DNA from 2 places in the Marinilactibacillus sp. XAAS-LB27 genome. Region 1 is predicted to be linked to the other one. Evidence: riboswitches for the same ligand, from Rfam matches in the RefSeq annotation. Region 1 holds a riboswitch; the other holds the start of a gene.
The links. A riboswitch is a leader RNA that binds a small molecule or an ion and turns the genes downstream of it on or off. The one in region 1 is predicted to bind lysine.

Region 1 (6,301 bases):
AAGTTTATTCTCCTAAGTTATGGTACGTGTAGTAACCATTTTGTTTGTGTTGTAATGTTTGAGCCACAGTCAAAGCGCCACTAGCGAAAATGTCTTTTGACTGAGCGGAATGTTTAATCGAAATCACTTCATCATGACCTGCATAGATCACTTCATGTTCGCCAACAATGGTTCCGCCGCGGATAGAAGAGATGCCAATTTCTTTTGGATCTCGTTTTTCTGATGCTTCGTGACGATCGTAGACTGGCTGAGCAGCGGGCTTGGCACTTTCAACAATTGCATCATACAGCTTAACCAAGGTACCGCTTGGAGCATCAACTTTTTGATTGTGATGCTTCTCAATCATCTCAATATCGAATTGTTCAAGCAGTGGGGTAGCATATTTGATGATTTCGGTCAGGATATGCACACCGTAACTCATATTGGCACTAAAGAAAACCGGTTGCGTTTGGGCTTTTTCTTGCATCAACTCAGCCAAACGATCTTTTTCGCCAGTTGTTGCAATGACAAGTGGTGCTGTGATCGATGATTCTAGTAAAGCGGTTGTGAGTACTGGATGAGAAAAATCAATGACTACATCGACTTTGGGTAAAGTATCATCAAAGGTTGAGAACACTGGATACTGATCCGCTTTTTCGTCCGGTGTAACCACGCCAGCAACCCTGTGTCCTTGTTCTTCTGCGAGTACTGCGACACGCTTATTCATTGCACCGTATCCAACTAATAAGATATCCATCTATATACCTTCTCCTTTTAAATGACGGAAGACTTCTATGATAGAAGCTTGATCCATTTCTTCAAGTGGTACAAGAGGGAGTCTGACTTCATATTGACCAAACCCTAGAAAACTTGTTAAGACTTTAATGGGAATTGGATTGACATCTATACTCAAAACTTCAACGACTGGATGCAGCTCTCTATATATCAGATTCGCTTTAGCGATATCGATCTTAACAGCTTCAAACATCATTTGATATTCGCTGGGTAGTACGTTGGCAGCAACAGAGATGAGACCATGTCCACCTTGAGCAAAGAAAGGTAAGGCCAGATCATCATTTCCTCCATAAAAGGCAAAAGCATCATTCACCACGGCTTGTAGGCGACTTAAATGCGTTAAATCTCCCGTAGCATCTTTAAGACCGACGATATTTGGATGCTCAGCTAGTACTTGCAGAGTTTCAGGTTCAATGGTCATACCCGTTCTTGCGGGAACATCATATAAGATGATGGGAATGTTTACAGCATCAGCGATCGCTGTAAAATGTGCCACTAATCCTCTTTGACTTGTTTTATTGTAGTAAGGGGTGATCACAAGCAAGGCATCTACACCGAGTTTTTCCGCTTTTTTAGAGGCTTTGATACTTGCTTTTGTATTGTTTGAGCCAGTTCCCGCAATTACGGGGATCTGTCCATCAGAAACCTCAAGCGCAACGTTCAGCAAGTTCATTTTTTCTTCGGTTGAAAGCGTCGATCCTTCACCGGTTGTACCATTCACGATGAAACTTTGAATCTGATTGTTTTTCAAAAACATTAAATGATTCCTGAACTGTTCATAATCAACGGCATCTTCCGTAAAGGGTGTAGTAACGGCAGCGCCAATTCCTGTAAATAGATGAGACATTAATGGTTTCTCCTCTCAGTTCGTTAATTGTTGTAAAATCTGTACGGCATTTAATGCAGCACCTTTTAAAATATTATCGCTGACTGTCCAGACATGGTAGGTATTTTTAAGGCTATCGTCTTTTCGTACACGTCCGACAAAAATGCCTTCTTTACCACCAGCTTGAATGGGCATTGGATATTGGTCATTTTTAGGATCATCCACTAAAGTAACATAGGGACTTTCTTCAAATAACTGCTGGATAGCTTGAACCGTTGTTTCTTTTGTCAGTGTAACATTCATGGCAACGGAATGCGCACTTGTAACGGGTACGCGTACACAGGTCGCCGTTACCGGAAGTGTTGGAAGACTGAGTATTTTTCTCGTTTCTTCAATCATTTTCACTTCTTCTTTTGTGTAGCCATCTTCTTGAAAAACATCAATATGCGGGATCACATTATTATAAATAGGGTGCGGGTAGTTCAGTGGTTCTTTTCCTTGTTCACCGCGTTTTAAGTCTTCGATGCCTTTCCACCCAGATCCGGAAACAGATTGATAGGTCGTATAAGCCACCCGTTCAATACCAAAGGCATCTAGTAGAAGTTTTAGTGGACCAACAGACTGTATGGTCGAACAATTTGGATTGGCGATGATCTTTCTAGTTAGTACGGGAGGGTTTACTTCAGGAACCACTAAAGAAATTTCTGGGTCCATTCTCCAAGCACTAGAATTGTCAATAACGACTGCACCGTGTTGTTCAAAAAGAGGAGAGAAGGTTAGACTCGTTTCACCCCCGGCAGACATCAAAACATAATCAAAAGGACCCGTTGTTTTGTCTTCAGTCAATTCCTGAACAACCACTTCTTCTCCTTTAAACTGTACGATTGATCCTGCTGAACGGGCAGAAGAGAATAGAGTCAATTTTTCAATGGGAATATTTTTTTCTTCTAGTAAGCGAAGCATCGTACTACCAACTAATCCAGTAGCGCCGACTACGGCAATTTTATACATAAGAACGTCCTTTCTTGTTTTAAGAGGTGGATTATAGATCGAACTTTTCGCAAAGCAGTTTCGTTGCTTTTTCACCATTGGTTTCATCAATCACACAGGAAACACTGATTTCAGAAGTAGTTACTTGGTAATAAGTGATGTCTGATTCAATCAAAGTTCTAAAGATCTGAGAAGCGACACCAGACATATCTCTCATTCCTGCACCAATAACAGAGATCTTGGCATAATGATCAACGATGCTGACCGTCAAATCATGATAATGACCTTTCAACTGATCAAAAATTTGAACGAGCTGTCGTTCATCGGAATCCTTAGCGGTGAAGGATAATTGCATAACATCCTGATTTCTAATTTGAGAAATCATATCAATATTAATTTCTTCTTTTTCAAGTTCAACAAAAATATCATTTAACAACTGAGCACCGTTTGAAGGGTCTGTTAAGGTTACATGAGCCATATTTTTATCTAACGCAACTCCAGTGACGGCTTTGTGTTCAAGTATTTGTTCGTTCGGCACGATCCAAGTTCCTTTCTCTTTAGAGAGTGTTTTAGCAAGATAAAGCTTTATCCCATTATTATTTGCCAGTTCCACGCTTCTCGTTTCTAGTACACCAGCACCGAGGGCAGACATTTCCATCATCTCTTCATAGGAAATTTTATCCCAACGTTTGGCTTTAGGGAAAATCCTAGGGTCAGTACTATAAACACCGGTAACATCTATATAGATTTCACAAGTTGTCTTCAATGCTGCAGCCAATGCAACCGCTGTGGTGTCTGAACCTCCTCGACCCAGTGTAGTCAGTTCACCTTCTTTATTGAAGCCTTGAAAGCCAGCGACAATAACGACCCTATTCGTTTCGAACAATTGGTCGAACAAATCAGTTTTGATTGAAGAGATCTTACTTTTTAAATGATGACCAATGGTTTCGATGCCAGCCTGGTAACCCGTTAACGGTTTCGCTTTAACCGCTAAATCATTCAAAGTAATAGAAAGATAAGAGATCGTTTGCTGTTCACCGGTCGTTAGTAGCATCGCGAGATCTTGATCATTTGGTTTTGAGGTAATTTGTCCAACATTACGCAATAAGTCATCGGTTGTTTTGCCCATTGCGGAAACGACCACAACAAGTTCTTCTCCCTGGTCGGTTCGTTCTTTGAGATATAAGGCGATCTCTTTGATTTTTGATAGATCGGAAACACTTGATCCACCAAATTTTAATACGCTTCTTTTCATGGCGTTCCTTTCCAAACTTAGTGAGACTGCCTTTGGTACCCTAGAGTATACAAAAAGGACAAGTCGAAGTACCGACTTGTCCTAAAGAATCTATATACAAGCGGAAGCACTCCGTAAAGTAGATACCCTATTCAATTATTAGGCGTCTACTTATATTCATACGGCAGTCTGCATATTCTTCATATGCAGCCCAACAGTTAACCTTACTGTAAAGATTAACCATTTCGGCAGATTTCCCTTTCATTATCAAGAACTTACAGGTTCTATTGCTGATAACTACTTTTGATTTCTGCGCCTCATCCAGTCATTCAGTTTTAATTTGTTATTTGCATATAACCTTATCAAAAATGCAAAAGAATGTAAACAGAAATCTTTTTGAGAGGTAAAAGAATGCAAAACAAAGCGCTTGATAAATCTATAGTGTTTTTCGATTAATAAAAAGAGGTAGTATTGATATACTGGTAGAGAATTCATAAGGAGGGTCCAAAGATGAAACAACAGATTCAATTCCCAGATGGACAGACAGTACTGAATTTAGGCCAAGGAACTTGGCGCTTAGGCGAGGATACCAGTAAGCATAATCAAGAAATAACGGCGCTTCGCTCGGGAATAGACCGCGGCTTAACATTGATTGATACTGCAGAAATGTACGGCGAAGGGCAATCAGAGAAACTTGTTGGAGAGGCAATCTCTACCTACAACAGAGAAGACTTATTTCTTGTTTCAAAGGTGTACCCTCATCACGCAGGAAAATCAGACATATTTGATGCCTGCGACCGAACCCTTGAACGTTTAGGCATAGAGACACTCGACTTGTATTTACTCCATTGGAGAGGCCGTGTGCCACTACAAGAAACGGTCGACTGCTTTGAAGAACTGAAACGTCAAGGTAAAATCAAAAACTGGGGTGTATCCAACTTTGACTTAGAAGACATGCAGGAACTTTTAGCACTAGAGGGTGGCGAGAACTGTCAAACGAACCAGGTTCTTTACCATTTAGCTTCTAGAGGAACGGAAGTCGTCTTGCAGGACTATCTAAAAGAAAAAGGTATTCCCATGATGGCCTATTGCCCAGTGATTGGACAAGAACCGGACTTGAAAGAACGTGTCTATAATGATTCAACGGTTAAAAAGATTGCTGATGCGCATGAGATTTCCATCATTCAATTACTACTAGCATTCGTGATGCAACAAGATAACGTTATTGCGATTCCAAAAGCCAGTAGTGAGGAACACGTCCAGTTGAACGCTGACGTTTTGGACGTTACTTTACCTGAAGAAGAGCTAAACCAGTTAGATGCCGCTTTCCCTGTGCCGGATCATAGAGTCCCATTAAGTATTCAATAATTGGGGAAGATGAATAGCATACTAAGGAGATGATTTCTTGGAGTTTGAAATGAAATATGATTCGTATACAATGCCCAAATCATCTGCCCAAACGGCAGGAATGAAAACAATCCAAGCACAGATGGACAATATCGGTGCAAAAATCATTAAAGAAGACCATGTTTATCAGCGAAAAAACGGGTTGAATTTACGGATTCGAATGGTCTATCCAAATACCTTGGCACCTAAGAAGCCCTTCCCATTAGTTGTTCATATACAAGGATCTGGGTGGTTTGAACAAGATCTTAATGGAACAATTATGGAATTCAAAGATCTTGTGACAGCCGGATACGCTATGGCTATTGTAGAGTATGCGCCACTACCTGATGCCATATTTCCTAGCCAAGTCGAAGATGCTAAGATGGCTGTTCGTTATCTAGCAGACCACGCAAAAGAGCTGGAAATCGATATGGATCGCATCTTGCTGTGCGGCGATTCTAGTGGTGGCCATACAGCTTTAATGGCCTGGTCAACCTGGAACAAGCCATTACTGGATGCATCAAAAGATCCACTGCCGGAAATTAAAGGGTGTATTAATCTCTACGGAGTATATGATCTGCTTACGATTCCGGATAAAGAATCGGCGGTTGATCATAGAAAGCCAACGAGCCCAGACAGTCTTCTCATAGGCGGATTCTTACCAGAGGATTATCCGGAAAAAGCAGAGAAAGCGTCGGTTCCTTATTACCTTAAGCAAGCCGATGCATTGGTACCGCTACTCATTATTCATGGTAATAAAGACACATTAGTTCCATTTGAACAAAGCGTAGAGCTTTTTGAACTCTGTAAGGAAAAACAGATTCAAGCAGAATTTTACTGCGTGGATGGCGCTGATCACGGAGGTCCGACTTTTTTTACTGATGAAGTTATTCAAATTATGTTGGATTTTATAGAACAATGTTTGAACTAAAGTGATACAATTTTAAAACAAAGTAGTAGTCCCTTCCTTAGGGCTACTACTTTGTTATTTTTGCAATATTAAAATAATGTTAACTATTCTATTTAATTTGTAATGTTTTTTTTAATATAATAGACCTCATAGGATAGTCAGTGAACAATAGGAGGGATCC
Region 2 (6,301 bases), on a different contig from region 1:
CTTTAAGTGAATATGAATTAACGAAACATATGAAAGCATTAGCGCAACAAAACAAAACGGCTGCTGACTATCCGTTCTTTTTAGGTGCAGGTACTTATGATCATTTTATTCCAAGCGTCGTCAATCATGTTACATTGAAATCAGAATTCATGACGGCTTATACACCTTATCAACCAGAAGCGAGTCAAGGAGAGCTACAGGCTCTTTTTGAATTCCAGACTATGATTTGTGAATTGACTGGGATGGACGTTTCTAATTCCAGTCTTTATGATGGCTTCACCTCTTTAGGAGAAGCCTGTAATCTGGCAACAGCCGTTACCAAAAAGCAGACGATTCTCTTATCTGGTGCCATTCATCCACAAGCAAAAGAAGTTGTTCATACGTATGCATATGGAATGGAATACAAAGTAGAAGAGCTAGGGCTGAAAAAAGATATCACGGATCTTCAAAAATTGAAAGCCTCATTAACCGAAGATACTGCAGCGGTCGTTGTACAGTATCCAAACTTTTTCGGATCAGTTGAAGATCTTTTAGAAATCAAGGAAATGCTTAAAGAAACGAAAGCGTTACTGATCGTTATGGCTAATCCACTAGCACTCGCTAAACTGGAAGCTCCTGGTAAATTAGGTGCGGATATTGTTGTGGGAGATATGCAACCCCTTGGACTTTCCATGTCTTATGGTGGACCTCATTGTGGGTATTTCACTGTGAAGAGTCAGTATATGAGAAAAGTTCCAAGCCGAATCGTTGGAGAAACAGTTGATATCGAAGGCAAACGGGGCTTTGTAATGACACTACAGACAAGAGAACAGCATATCAGAAGAGAGAAAGCGACATCGAATATGAGCTCCAACCAAGCTTTGAATGCCTTAGCAAGTTCAGTGTTTATGTCTGCAATGGGTAAAGCAGGCGTTCAGGAAATGGCTCAACAAAATATTGACAAAGCCCATTATCTTGCGCAACAGTTAAAGGAGTCGGGTATAACGATATTAAATGACTCTCCTTTCTTTAATGAATTTGCAATTGAACTTTCTAAACCAATCGCGGAAATAAACGAAGCTTTACTAGAAAAAGGCTTCATTGGTGGATATGATGTATCAGAAAATTTAAACAAAGATCAAGCTATGTTAGTTTGTGCAACTGAAAAAAGAACACGTAAAGAAATGGATGCATTTGTAGAAGCGTTAGTGGAGGTGAATAGATAAATGATAGAAGCACAGACAAAATTGATTTTCGAACAGTCTAAACCAGGACGTAGAGCTTACAGTTTACCAGAAAATGATGTAGAATCTTTTGACTTATCAGAACAGTTACCAAAGCATTTAACTAGAAAAGAGGCAGCTGAACTACCAGAAGTTTCTGAACTACAATTGATGCGCCACTACACTGCGTTGGCCAATAAAAACTTTGGAATTGAAACGGGCTTCTATCCACTAGGTTCTTGTACAATGAAATATAATCCGAAAATCAATGAAGATGTAGCCCGTTACGAAGGGTTTACGGCTATTCATCCTTTACAAGATCCTGCTACAACTCAAGGGGCTCTTCAGTTAATGTATGAATTGCAAGAAGATTTAAAGCAAGTCACAGGGATGGATGAAATCTGTCTTCAACCAGCAGCCGGAGCTCAAGGAGAATGGGCAGGTTTATTAGTTTTTAAAGCCTATCACCAGTCCAAAGGAGAAGGCGATCAAAGAAGAAAGATCCTTGTTCCAGATTCAGCACATGGCACCAATCCGGCAAGTGCTGCAGTAGCCGGCTATGATGTAGTGGAAATCAAGTCCAGTGAAAAAGGGACAGTAGGTGTTGAAGCGCTCAAGTCGGCACTAGGACCGGATACAGCCGGATTAATGTTAACCAATCCTAACACGCTGGGTTTATTTGAAGTGGACATTGTCGAAATCGCAAAAATCGTACATGAGGCAGGTGGGCTGCTTTATTACGATGGAGCTAACGCAAATGCGATACTTGGAAAATCAACTCCTGGAGAAATGGGCTTTGATGTCGTTCACTTGAATTTGCATAAATCCTTCAGTACACCTCATGGTGGCGGTGGACCAGGATCAGGACCAATCGGCGTTAAAGCAGCTCTTGCACCATTTTTACCAAATCCTAGAATTGAAAAACAAGCGGATCAATATAGTTTAAACTCGAATTACCCAGATTCCATCGGTCGAGTAAAAGGCTACTTCGGTAACTTTGGAGTGAATGTGAGAGCTTATGCTTATATCCGTTCTATGGGTGCACAAGGCCTTCAGAAGGTGTCAGAAGATGCTGTGCTTCATGCGAACTATTTGAAAGCCAGACTTGCAAATCACTATGATACACCGTTCAAGCAGCACTGCAAGCATGAATTTGTCTTGAGTGGTTTACGCCAGAAGAAACAAGGTGTTAGAACACTAGATATTGCTAAAAGATTATTGGATTATGGCTTTTATGCACCCACTGTTTATTTCCCGCTAATCGTTGAAGAGTGCATTATGATTGAACCGACGGACACAGAAGCGAAAGAAACATTAGATGAGTTTGCAGATGCGATGATTGCCATTGCAAAAGAAGTTGAAGAACAGCCAGAATTACTTCACGAAGCGCCTACTACAAAAGCTGTCAGAAGATTAGACGAAGTGCTTGCCGCTAGAAAACCAAAGGTTGTTTACCAGAAATAATCTTTCGTCTATACTTAAAGCAGTAAATGAAATTAGTAATGGAGGAGATTAGGCAAATGGATATGAAGCTTACTGGGAAGACAGCACTTGTTCTAGCTTCTAGTACAGGGCTTGGAAAAGCAATCGCGACAGAATTAGCCAGAGAAGGGGCTAACGTCATGCTCACGAGTAGAAGTATGGATAAACTAGAAGAAGCGAAAAAAGACATTCTCAAAACGGCTAGAGGTAAAGTAGATTATACAGTAGCTGATATTACGGATGCAGAAAGTATACAGAATCTAGTTGAGGCTACACGTAATACGTTTGGACCAATTTCTATCCTTGTCAATAATGCCGGTGGTCCACCAAGCGGAACATTCGAAGACTTCGATGACACAGACTGGCAGAAAGCCTTCGACCTCACATTGTTCAGTTTTATCCGAACCATTAGAGCAGTACTACCAGATCTGAAAGAAACAGGCGGCCATATTCTGAACAATGCTTCCTCATCAATCAAACAGCCAATCGATGGGTTAACGTTATCGAACGTATTTAGAATGGGCATATCGGGATTATCTAAAAGTTTGTCTCAAGAATTAGCAGCTCACCATATCCTGGTCAACACGATCGGTGCAGGACGTATAGAAACAGAAAGACTTGTTCAGCTAGACGCTGCAAAAGCAGAAAAACAAGGGAAAACCCAACAAGAAGTGACAGATCAAATCGAGCAATCGATTCCTTTAGGGCGTTATGGACAACCAGAAGAGTTTGCTAAGACGGCTGTATTTTTAGTCTCTGGTGCAAATACCTATTTAACGGGTCAAAACATTTTGATTGATGGCGGTCTGGTCAAATCATATTAATAAGTGAGCTATGGAACGTCTATTAGAGATGCTCCATAGCTTTTTTATAGTACCGATAGAATCAAATAGACGACTAAAAACACTTATACTATTGGTCTGATTTTCAATAATAGTGTTGTAGAGATAGAAAAAAAGGACCTTGCAATCTAAACAGATTCCTTGTACACTAATAAACGTTGAAATTAAATAGAGATAGAGGCGCGAAGAAAATCAGTATGATTCAGTAGGGTGACTCCCGTTGATTGAATCAAAAAGGGTTCTTTGCCGAAGTGGATAGAGATAGTCAATCTCTTTTTGCTGGAGTTCCGCTTAAAAAGCGGATCACTGTCACGATGTTTTCGTGGAGCACTATCAGGCTAATTGCGAATTTTAAAGCATTTAGGGTGATTGTTGCCTTAAGTGCTCTTTTTTTATGTAAAAACAACGATTTTCTGCACCTCTATGCAGTCTTTTTCAACAAATACAGTGAAAATGGAGATTGAAGACAGATGAAAAAGCACTTAACATGGAGTTTGATACTCACAACCATCTTTCTGTTTTTACCTCAGACGGTACATGCAGAAGAAGTACAATCAAGTTTAGCAAATTCGATCGGCTGGATAACGTTGATCCCACCAATTATTGCAATTATTCTTGCGTTTGTAACTAAGAATGTGGTTTTATCATTATTTGTTGGTATCTTTTCCGGAACCATTATCATGCAATTCTACAATGATACCAATATTTTAATGGCAATCTTTAATGGCTTTATGGATATAGTGGATTATATTCTGAATTCACTAGCAGATCCTTGGAATGCTGGGATTATTCTACAAGTTATGACGATTGGTGGTCTAATCGCTTTGATCACGAGTATGGGTGGTGCACAGGCTGTAGCGGAAAGTTTGGCTAAAAAAGCCAAAGGCCCAATTAGCGCGCAGATGATCACATGGGCGCTAGGAATTTTGATCTTCTTCGATGATTATGCGAACGCACTAATTGTTGGACCAATCATGAGACCAGTATCTGATAAAATGAACATTTCAAGAGAAAGACTGGCTTTTATAATCGATGCTACTGCAGCACCGATAGCTGGGATTGCACTGGTTTCAACTTGGATCGGGTACGAAGTTGGTCTAATCAATGATGCGTATCAATCTATCGGTCAAGAAGTGAATGCATACGGCGTATTTCTTCAAACGATTCCTTATCGTTTCTACAATATTTTGATGCTCCTTTTCGTAGTGGTGACCTCTTTAACACTTAGAGAATTTGGTCCAATGAAAAAAGCACAAGAAAGAGCCAGAGACACCGGATTATTGGTAGATGAAACTTCCGAAGTTGAAACAGGAGACGAAGAACAAGAAGTTTTGGATAAAGATAAAGCTTCTATCTGGAACGCATTGATTCCAATTGGAAGTCTGATTGTATTTAGCTTCCTAGGATTCTATATGAATGGTCGTTCAGAAATTCTTAGTGGAGACAATAGTATGCTTGCGCAAACCATTATAAACTCTCCATTATCTTTTGAAACGATTAGAGAAACATTCGGAGCTTCTGATGCGTCCATTGTACTGTTTCAGGCAGCTTTGATTTCAAGTATTATCGCTTTAGTTATGGGTGTTACACAAGATTTATTCAATTTCAGTAAAGGGATTGAAATTTGGGTAAATGGGATGAAGACATTAATGATTACGGGCGTTGTTTTATTACTTGCTTGGTCATTATCAAGTGTTATGAACGAATTGGGAACAGCTGATTACCTTGTTTCTTTACTAGGTGATACCTTACCTCCAGTTTTACTGCCTTCAGTGATCTTTATCTTGGGTGCAATCATATCGTTTTCAACAGGGACTTCTTATGGAACAATGGGTATCCTGATGCCGCTTGCTATACCACTAGCAACGGCCTTACAACCTGGAAATCCAGACTTTGTCATCATGTCTGCAGGTGCTGTATTAACGGGAGCGATATTTGGAGATCATAGTTCACCAATCTCTGATACAACGATTTTGTCTTCTATGGGTGCTGGATCTAACTTGATTGATCACGTGAAGACGCAATTACCTTATGCACTAGCTGTTGGTACGATTTCGATCGTATTCGGATATCTTCCATCCGCAATGGGATTGAACATTTGGATCATACTACCAATCACTTTTGCAGCAACGATCGCAATGGTGTTCATTCTTGGTAGGAAAGTCGATACAACAGAGCAGAGTTAATGAGTTAAATTGAATACCTAAAAGCTTAGCCTTCAATTGGCTAAGCTTTTTATTTGCACAAGGATTCTATTGGTATTAGGATTAACAAAGAGACCTTATAATAGGAGGGCATATCATGAATGGAACAATCCAAGTATGGCGTGGAGATATTACAACACTAACTGTCGATGCCATTGTCAATGCAGCGAACTCTTCGCTTTTAGGTGGTGGAGGAGTAGATGGTGCAATACACAAAGCGGCGGGGCCGCAGCTGTTAGAAGCCTGCAAAAAACTGAATGGAGCTAAAACAGGTGAAGCTAAATGGACAAAAGGATTCAACCTTCCGTCAAAATACGTGATTCATACAGTCGGTCCAGTTTATAAAAAGGGTTCTAGTGAAGTACAAAGGCAACTAGCAGCTTGTTACGAGAATGCTCTTGATATTGCAGAAAAACAAAGCATTCAATCCATTGCTTTTCCTGCAATTAGTACAGGGATCTACGGGTATCCAGCAGAAGAAGCAGCAGAAATAGCAGTTGAAACGATCAGACGAAAACTAGAAAATTCTCCTATAGAGATTGAAGTAACGCTCGTTGCTTTTGATGAGAAA

Region 2: another riboswitch for lysine. It lies ahead of VXN63_RS04285 (Na+/H+ antiporter NhaC family protein); the one in region 1 lies ahead of VXN63_RS01810 (aspartate kinase).

Annotation. Positions count from the first base shown of each region.
Region 1 is NZ_JAYXKP010000001.1:387,214-393,514, reverse strand. It holds gene dapB (4-hydroxy-tetrahydrodipicolinate reductase) at 5-736, opposite strand; gene dapA (4-hydroxy-tetrahydrodipicolinate synthase) at 737-1,621, opposite strand; gene VXN63_RS01815 (aspartate-semialdehyde dehydrogenase) at 1,637-2,611, opposite strand; gene VXN63_RS01810 (aspartate kinase) at 2,643-3,845, opposite strand; lysine riboswitch at 3,942-4,153, opposite strand; gene VXN63_RS01805 (aldo/keto reductase) at 4,335-5,192, shown strand; gene VXN63_RS01800 (alpha/beta hydrolase) at 5,230-6,141, shown strand.
Region 2 is NZ_JAYXKP010000002.1:127,639-133,939, reverse strand. It holds gene gcvPA (aminomethyl-transferring glycine dehydrogenase subunit GcvPA) at 1-1,205, shown strand, start outside; gene gcvPB (aminomethyl-transferring glycine dehydrogenase subunit GcvPB) at 1,206-2,666, shown strand; gene VXN63_RS04290 (SDR family oxidoreductase) at 2,723-3,508, shown strand; lysine riboswitch at 3,694-3,867, shown strand; gene VXN63_RS04285 (Na+/H+ antiporter NhaC family protein) at 3,997-5,712, shown strand; gene VXN63_RS04280 (O-acetyl-ADP-ribose deacetylase) at 5,828-6,301, shown strand, end outside.